DNA from 4 places in the Colwellia sp. MB02u-10 genome. Region 4 is predicted to be linked to each of the others. Evidence: predicted binding sites of a transcription regulator. Region 4 holds the regulator's gene; each other region holds the start of a gene.
The links. Region 4 encodes FNR, which switches genes on or off when oxygen is low (the NO sensors DNR and NnrR bind a similar motif). Its sites were predicted from a motif close to TTGATCTAGATCAA; they were not measured.
Positions count from the first base shown of each region.

Region 1: H4J59_RS15690 (DUF3149 domain-containing protein) is a predicted target of FNR. The motif match lies at 979-992, and genes of this name have one in related genera.
Region 2: hemN (oxygen-independent coproporphyrinogen III oxidase) is a predicted target of FNR. The motif match lies at 1,045-1,058, and genes of this name have one in related genera.
Region 3: H4J59_RS12950 (universal stress protein) is a predicted target of FNR. The motif match lies at 683-696, and genes of this name have one in related genera.

Region 1 is NZ_JACGVK010000134.1:28,743-30,952, forward strand. Features, by position in the region: gene H4J59_RS15685 (hydrolase) at 1-383, opposite strand, end outside; gene H4J59_RS15690 (DUF3149 domain-containing protein) at 774-905, opposite strand; gene H4J59_RS15695 (tetratricopeptide repeat protein) at 1,285-2,022, opposite strand; gene H4J59_RS15700 (ATP-binding cassette domain-containing protein) at 2,107-2,210, opposite strand, start outside.
Region 2 is NZ_JACGVK010000102.1:16,032-18,241, forward strand. Features, by position in the region: gene hemN (oxygen-independent coproporphyrinogen III oxidase) at 1-989, opposite strand, end outside; gene H4J59_RS04115 (DUF2489 domain-containing protein) at 1,251-1,745, opposite strand; gene yihI (Der GTPase-activating protein YihI) at 1,758-2,210, opposite strand, start outside.
Region 3 is NZ_JACGVK010000125.1:11,476-13,685, reverse strand. Features, by position in the region: gene H4J59_RS12960 (CaiB/BaiF CoA-transferase family protein) at 1-93, shown strand, start outside; gene H4J59_RS12955 (hypothetical protein) at 359-562, shown strand; gene H4J59_RS12950 (universal stress protein) at 755-1,621, shown strand; gene H4J59_RS12945 (DUF21 domain-containing protein) at 1,787-2,210, opposite strand, start outside.
Region 4 is NZ_JACGVK010000072.1:44,567-46,776, forward strand. Features, by position in the region: gene H4J59_RS02080 (sulfite exporter TauE/SafE family protein) at 1-539, shown strand, start outside; gene fnr (fumarate/nitrate reduction transcriptional regulator Fnr) at 620-1,339, shown strand; gene uspE (universal stress protein UspE) at 1,513-2,210, shown strand, end outside.

The DNA.
Region 1 (2,210 bases), on a different contig from region 4:
GCAAGATATTGACTAAAGTAGTCAACATCACAAGTTTGACCACTATGATAAGACTTTGCCATACGATTGGGTCGGCCACTGCAACCGCGAAAATGCATTAAAACACCTATCCAACCTTGCGCTTTAATTGCAGATAACATGCCTTTAGCATAATGACTGTTTTTTGAACCTTCTAAGCCATGTAATACGGCGACAATGGGGCGAGAGCACGAAGGGCTAACCTTTTCGGTCCACGCCAAATCAACAAAGTCACCATCGGGTAACTCTAACGTTTCATTTGTGGTATTAATAGTGTGACCACGCCGAAAAAACTTAGCGGCAATGGTTTGGCAGTGAGGGTTTTTAAGCCACCAAGCAGGGCTGAAAGAACTTTTGGTAAACATAACGTGGTAATAGTGTGTAATGCAAAAAATTATTGTACGTTAAAACACTGTGGATGCCCAATGGTTAGCCATCAATGTACAAGCTTATTTGGCTTGGGTAAGTAATGCAGGGAGTCTTACGCAGACTAAAGCAGTCTTAGTTAGTGGAGCCATAGCTAGCAAGGTTAGGTATGAGTCTAAGAAAGGCATTAGTCAGTTTTGCTCGACCTTGTCCAGTAAGACTTACGTTATTTAAATAGGCAATATTAGTTTGCTCAATGTAGTGAAAATAAACTTAACAGCATAAGTTACTTATTCAGCTTAGAGCAGAGTAAAAAGCCAATACTGAACCGATAGCATTGATCTTGTTATATGTTAAGCGTATATACCTTGATTGTACTATTGCTAGATTTACTTTTCATCTTCACTAATATGCTTTAAAAAATAATAGACATAAAAACCACATATACCCAGTAAAACCGCTAAGCCAATAAAAGAATAAAGCACAACAGGGTCGTTGATTAGCATATTTAAAACGTTCATAACTGACTCCAAAAATCATCAAAATAGTAAAAAGATTAGATAACTATTGTAAATAATAACTCAGTACTACTTATTGATTTAGATCACATTCATTGCCATTGTATGCTGTGAATATGATGGCTAGTAATGGAGGCTAGCATTGACTTGAGGTATTGATATGAGGTATTGATATTAGGTATGGACTTCAGGTGTGTATTTTTATTAATAGTAAGAAATAAGCAGGTTATAAATTAACTTTTCTATCGCTGAGGTTACTGATTTTTATCATTTAATAGACCGCTAGATAAATAACTTACTGAAAGGCAAAAATAAACCCGCTAACGTTTGTTGCGGGTTTATATTTTTTATTGAAGCCGGCTAATGCAGACGAATTTTTCGTCTAACGGTTTTGCTCTATTAGCGCTTGCCTTAATTTCAGCTCTCTTTGTTGTATTATGTTACGCTGAAGAGTATCTGCTTTTTCACGGCTGATATTAATTTCTTCTACCGTTAATTTATACTCGTCCATATCGCGACTTTTTTCTGCTATACGATAGCCATTTCTAGCGGCAATGATATTCCAGATATACGACATCTCTGTACTTTTAGCGACCCCTTTGCCGTCAAAATACATTAAGGCGAGGTTAAATTGCGCTAGTGCATAGTTTTGATCAGCAGCCTTTTGATACCAGCGCGATGCTTGCAAATAATCTTGCGGTACACCGCTGCCATTATAAATCATCACCCCTAAGTTAAATTGCGCGCGAGGTAAGCCTTTTTTTGCCGCTTTTTCCATTAAGGCATAAGCAGTGTTTAGATCTTTTTTAACGACTTCACCCTCACTATATAACAAAGAAAGGTCAAACAAAGCATCTGAATAATTTTTTGACGCCGCCAAATGAAATAATTCCACTGCTTTTGTTGGATTTTTAATCACGCCGTAACCATTTAAATAAACTAAGCCCATTTGATATTGAGCAGGTGCATATCCTTCTGCAACTAAAGGCTCAAACTGAGCTATTGCGGCGTTAAACTCACCACGATTAAGATCATATATGCCTAAATCTAAATCTGCGCTGTATGCAAAGTTCTGAGCAAATAGGGCAATACTGAGTACGAGTAAGGTCAATTTTTTCATTTTAATGTCCTATAGTCTGGTGTTGTCGCCATTAAACGCAATGACAAGGTATTTTTCTGCTATGTGTTAAGTGTAGCAATAAATTTATAATGCTTGCGACATTATCTCTTCAATTTGCTCTTCAAGGTCAAGCCATTGTATTTCATTGGCTTCTAAGTCTTGTGTCAGCTTTGCTTGGCGTTTCAGTA
Region 2 (2,210 bases), on a different contig from region 4:
GCACTAATTGACGACACGCCTAAACCGAGTAAGTCACAACTGCCTTTGGTGGTATAACCTTGAAAGTTTCGGTGTAGATCACCAGATTTTTGAGCAATTGACAGTTCATCTTCAGGCTTAGCGAAGTGGTCCATACCGATGAAGTCGTAGCCAAAATTACAGAGCTTTTCAATGGCTAATTTCATCAAAGAAAATTTTTCATCTGCGCTAGGCAACCATTCATCTTTGAGTTTACGTTGGGCGGCAAAGCGAGAGGGAATATGGGCGTAACTAAATAATGAAATACGGTCGACATCCATTTCATGGGCTTTGTTTAGCGTACGAGTGAAGGTCTCTATAGTTTGATGAGGTAGGCCGTAGATCAAATCGATATTAATGGCTTTGAAGCCAACTTGTTTGGCATGGGCAATAAATTTTTCAATAAATTCAGTTGATTGCACGCGATTAATACTTTGTTGAACTTTTTCATCTATGTCTTGCACGCCAATACTTAAGCGATTGAAACCTAAACTATAAAGGTGATCAGCTAAGTTCATTTCAATTTCACGCGGGTCTATTTCAATACTCATTTCTACTTGCGCTGCAAAGGTAAACTGCGCTTTTAACTCGGCCACTAGTTGGCTAATTTGCTCATGTCGTAAAAAGCTAGGTGTGCCACCACCCCAATGTAATTGCTTAACGGTATAGTCTTTAAATAACGGTGCTCTAGAGGCAATTTCTTGTGCAAGAAACTCAAGGTAGATATCGGCTTTATCGCGATGACGGGTGACAACTTTATTACAAGCACAGTAATAGCAAAGGCTATGACAAAAAGGAATGTGTACATACAAAGACAATTCACGGTTCGGTGATGCGACTATCGCTTGTACTAAATTTTCATGGCTAAATTGCTCATGAAATTCCAATGCGGTTGGATATGAAGTATATCTGGGACCATTGGTGTTATATTTTTTTAAGAGTGTACTATCAAAAAATTGAGCTGCTTGCATAAGTATTCCAGTTTATCTATTTGACGCTATTATAGATAAACCAAGCGCGCAAACATTGATCAAGCTCAACGCTGACGGCTTCATTGTCACTTAGGGTTATTTATCACGGGTTAGATTAATTGCTACTCTAGCATAAGGGGGCAATATTAGCGGTTAGTGGCAAGCTAACCGTTTTATTATTTGAAGCTAATTTTGATAAAACTTAAGCTCGATAAAACTTAAATTCGATAAAACCTAAGTTTGATAAAACCTAAATTAAACCTAGGACTCGCTTAGCATGCTATTTCGTTCATTAGCATATTGGTGCAGCAGATCGATATCTTGGCGAATATCTTCTGCCATTTCTGCCTCAAGTTTCATGCGTTCTAAGTCAAGTCTCATGCGAGACTGTTTATCAAGTTTTTTACGTGCCGCTAAAATAGGCATATGTTTTATCGCTTCATAAAACTTGAATACTGCTGGAAATTGTACATTTAAGTCTTGGCTTAACTTTAATGAATCTAGCAATACACTTAAGCGCCAGCAACCTTCACCCATGTCGCATTGTTCTTCTTTCATCGCGCGCACGATAATAATAACACTGGAGATAATTTTTTTATCGTGCTGCTGTAGGGCTTGTTGCTGCTCTACTTTTTTCTGCTCTTGCTCAAGCTTTTGTTGTTTTAATTGGCGTAGCAGCCTAGTGGCTACTGCTGCTAATACACCAATAATAACGATGGCTAATAAAGTTAGGTATACCCAAGGGTTGGATAGCATTAAATACTCCTATTAAAATTTTGATAAATCACTCTTATCGAACTTATCCCATAAGTCATCTTCAGAGTCTGACTTTTTAGTGGGTTCTACAATCTCATCTTCATCATCAAGACCTAATGCTTGACTAATTTTTTCATGCTGCTCCATTAGCGCATTGAAATAGCTAACATCTTCTGCTGTTAGTGCCAGGTCATCATCTTGCTTTTCAAGTATTTCAAGCAATCTAGGGTCTTGTTCAATACGGCTTAATTGCTCGGCTAATGACTCACTGGCTTCAACGACACGAATTGCGGCAATAGGTGAGTTGTCTTGAACCTTTTTAGTGGCTTTAGTCTTGATCGGTGCAGTTACTTGTTTGCCTAAATCAATAGGTGTTTTGTTACCAACGCGGGGATCTTTGTTTTTGGCAGAGTTCTGGCCATGAGCCATGACAGGGTTGGCCTCTTTTTGGCGGTTACCCGGCTC
Region 3 (2,210 bases), on a different contig from region 4:
ATTGGCCAACATAGCCAACAGATTTTAACGCAGTTTTTACAGTATAATGACGAGAAAGTTGCCGCGTTATTGCAAGCTGGTGTTGTAGCGTAATTTTATGGTTTGCATCGTTTGTATTGTTTGTAAAAAAAAGAGCTAAAATCAGTGGGTTCTGTTATTTTCATCTTAAATAAATCGCGCTAATTCACGCTAAATAAATCGAGAATAAGGTTAATTAAGTCATTAATCTATATGGTAATTACCTGTATGTTTAGACGTTAGCTAGTTCGGTTTTATTGTGAAATTTAAGAGCAGAACTTTTTTAAAAAGCCAACATCATTTTATGTCGCTTAATGTAATTATGTTTATCGAGAAACCCATGTCTAATTCAATGTCTTTAGAAAAAATATTTATTATTATAGCGATCATATTAGGGTTTGGCTCTGCGGTTGACTTGATATATGCTTTATCAGACGCAAATATTCAACTCGCTGAGGTATTGCGTTGTATATTAAATATTGTTATTGCTGGCTTTTTATATCTTTATTTTAATAAAAAACATAAAGCAAAAGTTGAAGATTAAATACCTTGGCAAGTTAAGCATGATACTCGTCTATAATTAGCTACTTAACTCTTAAAATCATCTGCCCAGATGTTAAATTTATCGTGATCAATCACTCCTTATCATTAATTTTTTAGATAGTTGTTTTATATCAAAGTAAATAAATTTTTGTATGCTACTTTTAATTTATACCTATAAATAAAAGAAGATGTTATGAGTAAAATATTCGTTGTTGCCGATATATCAGACAGCAAACAAGTCGCGATAAAACGAGCTTGTGAACTGGCTAAAACTAAAAACCAATCATTGCATATTGTTTATTTTTGTTATCAAAGTTTACGTCATATTCAAGATGATCCACAAAATATAAAACAAGCGGTAATCGATGCGGTTACCTATAACGCAAAAAAATCACTCAAGACCTTAGTGCCTGACGATATTGACTACAGTTATGAAGTCGTATGGGAAAAACGTATTGACCATTGGATAAATGACTACGCAAAACAACACCCACTATCAATGGTAGTGAAAACGGCCCATCGCAGTGAGACTTTTTTATACACATCTACCGATTGGCAATTATTACGCGCGTGCCCAGCACCGATATTTATTGTCAGTGATCATAAATGGCGTAAATCGCCAAATGTCTTAGCCGCTATTGATTTAGAGACTAAGCGTAAAAGTAAACAAACACTAAATCATCAGATATTAACGGCAGCGAAAGAGTTTGCTAAAGTGAACAACGCAGAATTATTTGTCTGTTATACCTTACAATTTTCAACGTTTTTACGTGACTTAGGTTTACAATACAAAGACGAATTAGAAATTAAAGCAGGGAAAACCCTAAAGCATAAAATTGAAAAGTTAGCGGCAGAATATGACATTCCTGTAGCGAATTTTTTTATTAAAGCCGGTGAACCCGAAAAAGTAATTCCCAGTATTGCGGCTCGGCAAAAAGCAGGGTTAGTGGTTATTGGCACTATTGGTCGAAAAGGTTTGAAAGCAAAAGTGTTAGGCAATACCGCTGAGAAAATTTTAAGCTTGTTAAAATCAGACGTGCTAGCACTAAAACCAGAATAACTAGCGGGTATTTAACTTTAGTTATCACTATTTTATTACAACTTTGATCAGGACTATGACCAGAACTAACACCAAGCGTTTCGGCTATACTATTTATAGCCGAAACTATAGGCAAAACTAATAGCCGAAACGGGTGCTGAAAAAAGATGCTTCAGCGCTAGATGCTTAATTCTGGTCTTTACTTGGTTTAGCTTTACTTACCTTGGCTTTGCTGGGCTTAGTCTTACTTTTTTCGGTTTTATTTTTTACCGTGGCATTATCGGTATCTTGCATAGGGGGCAGCATACCTTTAAGTAAACGGCCAAATATATCTGCACCGGTAATAATACGTTTAGTTTCACCCCATACCAGCAGTACATCGTGTTCAATAACGCCGTCAAAGTTTTTATCAATAGAGGTACTTACTTTCATTTTCAAAATGGCTTCATTTAACGATGTCGTTTCATCAGTGATAACAACCGGACGATGACAAAAATTATAAGGGTCAAAGTTTTCTGACTGAAATAGTGCGCTACGCAAGAAGCCATCAGCATCAATAACCAGTAAAGGTTCACCTTCGAGGTTGGTTAACACCACCCAACTATAACCA
Region 4 (2,210 bases):
AATACGCAATTATATTGGCCTATAACTTTGGTCGTATCGCCTCTTATAGTCTTATTGGCGCTCTCGTCGCATTCACCAGTTCAATGGCGACCAAAAATATCGGCGTACCTGTTTCACTGTTAAAAACTGTTGCGGGTGTTTTTCTTATCTTATTAGGTTTGTATTTAGGCCAGTGGTTTATGTGGTTAAGCCGCGTTGAACATTTAGGCAAGAATATTTGGCGCTACATAGCACCACAAACTAAAAAATTTATTCCCATTAAAAACGTAAAAAGTGCTTTCGCTTTAGGCGCACTCTGGGGCTGGTTACCTTGTGGCTTGGTATATTCTACACTAACTTGGGCATTGGCTAGTGCCGATCCCCTTGATGGTGCCTTAATCATGTTTTTCTTTGGACTAGGCACCTTACCTGCTTTACTTTCAGTATCACTAGGTACTATAAGTATTAAATCATTATTGAGTCATACACTATTTAGAAAGATGGCAGCCAGCTTAGTGATTTCATACGGCATCTATACTATACTAATTTCATATATATAACGTACCTGATATGGACATTATATATATATAAAATCATGGAAAAATTCATGGGTACATCATGAAAAATTTTAAAGGATATTATGAATTATAAATCATGCACTATTCATCAACATATTCACTGCCAAAACTGTAGTCTTAGTGAATTATGTTTACCCTTTTCCCTCAATGATAAAGAGTTAGAATCTTTAGACAATATTATCGACCGTAAGCTGCCGATCCATAAAGGCGAGCAAATATTTAACGATGGTCAACCCATGCATGCGCTTTACGCCATCCGTTCGGGTACATTTAAAACCTACACCATTAATAAACACGGTGAAGAACAGATTACTGGCTTTCATTTAGCGGGTGATTTACTTGGCTTTGATGCTATTGCTAATGCTGAACATCCAAGTTTCGCTAAAGCGCTAGAAACCTCAATGGTTTGTGAGATCCCTTATAATACGCTCGATAATTTATCGAACAGCATGCCAAAATTAAAAAAACAAATTTTGCGTATGATGAGTACTGAGATCCGTGAAGATCAAGAGATGCTAACATTACTTAATCGTAAAAATGCCGAGCAACGACTAGCAACATTTATCAGTACCTTAAGTATTCGTTACCATGCCCGTGGTTTATCTCCATCTGAGTTTCGTTTATCTATGACTCGCAGTGATATTGGTAACTATATTGGTTTAACGGTTGAGACCATCAGCCGTTTGCTTAACCGTTTTCATAAAAATGGTTTAATTGCCGTTGATGGTAAACTCATTACTATTCTAAGTTTCGACAAATTAAACGAATGTGCCGCACTTTAATGTAACGCTAACACCTGCTTTTCTACATTGCCTTATTAAGGTATTTCACGCTATGGTTAGCGTGAAATATTATTTATCGTCGACAGCATAATAATTTGATTTAAGACAACTATTATTGCTTCAAAGTAGACTATTGTTATAACACTAGTAGACAATTGATAAAGGAATTAGCTATGGAAAAGTATCAAAAAATACTCGCGATTGTTGACCCAACAACAGAAGAACAAAAAGCGGTAAACCGGGCGATAGAATTAGCGCGTAAAACAGGCGCTAGCATTACCGCATTTTTGACCATCTATGATTTTTCTTATGAAATGACCACCATGCTGTCAAGTGATGAGCGTGAAGCCATGCGCCAATCAGTTATTAATGATCGCACTCAATGGCTAGAGTCTTTACTCGCTGACCTTGATTTAAGCGGAATTTCTATCGATTGTCGAGTTATATGGCATAACCGTCCCTTTGAGCAAATTATTGCTCAAGTACTCGATAATGGCTATGACATTGTTATTAAAGGTACTCATCAACACGACAAATTCAAATCTGTCATATTTACTCCTACCGATTGGCATATTCTGCGTAAATGTCCTTGCCCTGTTTTACTCGTGAAAGAGCATTTATGGCCTGATAACGGTAATATTCTTGCCGCGTTAAACATTGGTAGTGAAGAGGAAGAACATAAAGCGCTTAATAACAAAATCACAGCAGAAGCTAAACAGCTAACCCAAGTCATGAAAGCTAATTTACACCTAGTTAACTCATTCCCGGGTACGCCAGTTAATATTGCCATAGAAATCCCAGAGTTTAATGCCAGTGATTATAATCGCTCGATGTTAAAACATCATCAAAAAGCGATGTTAGCACATGCAAC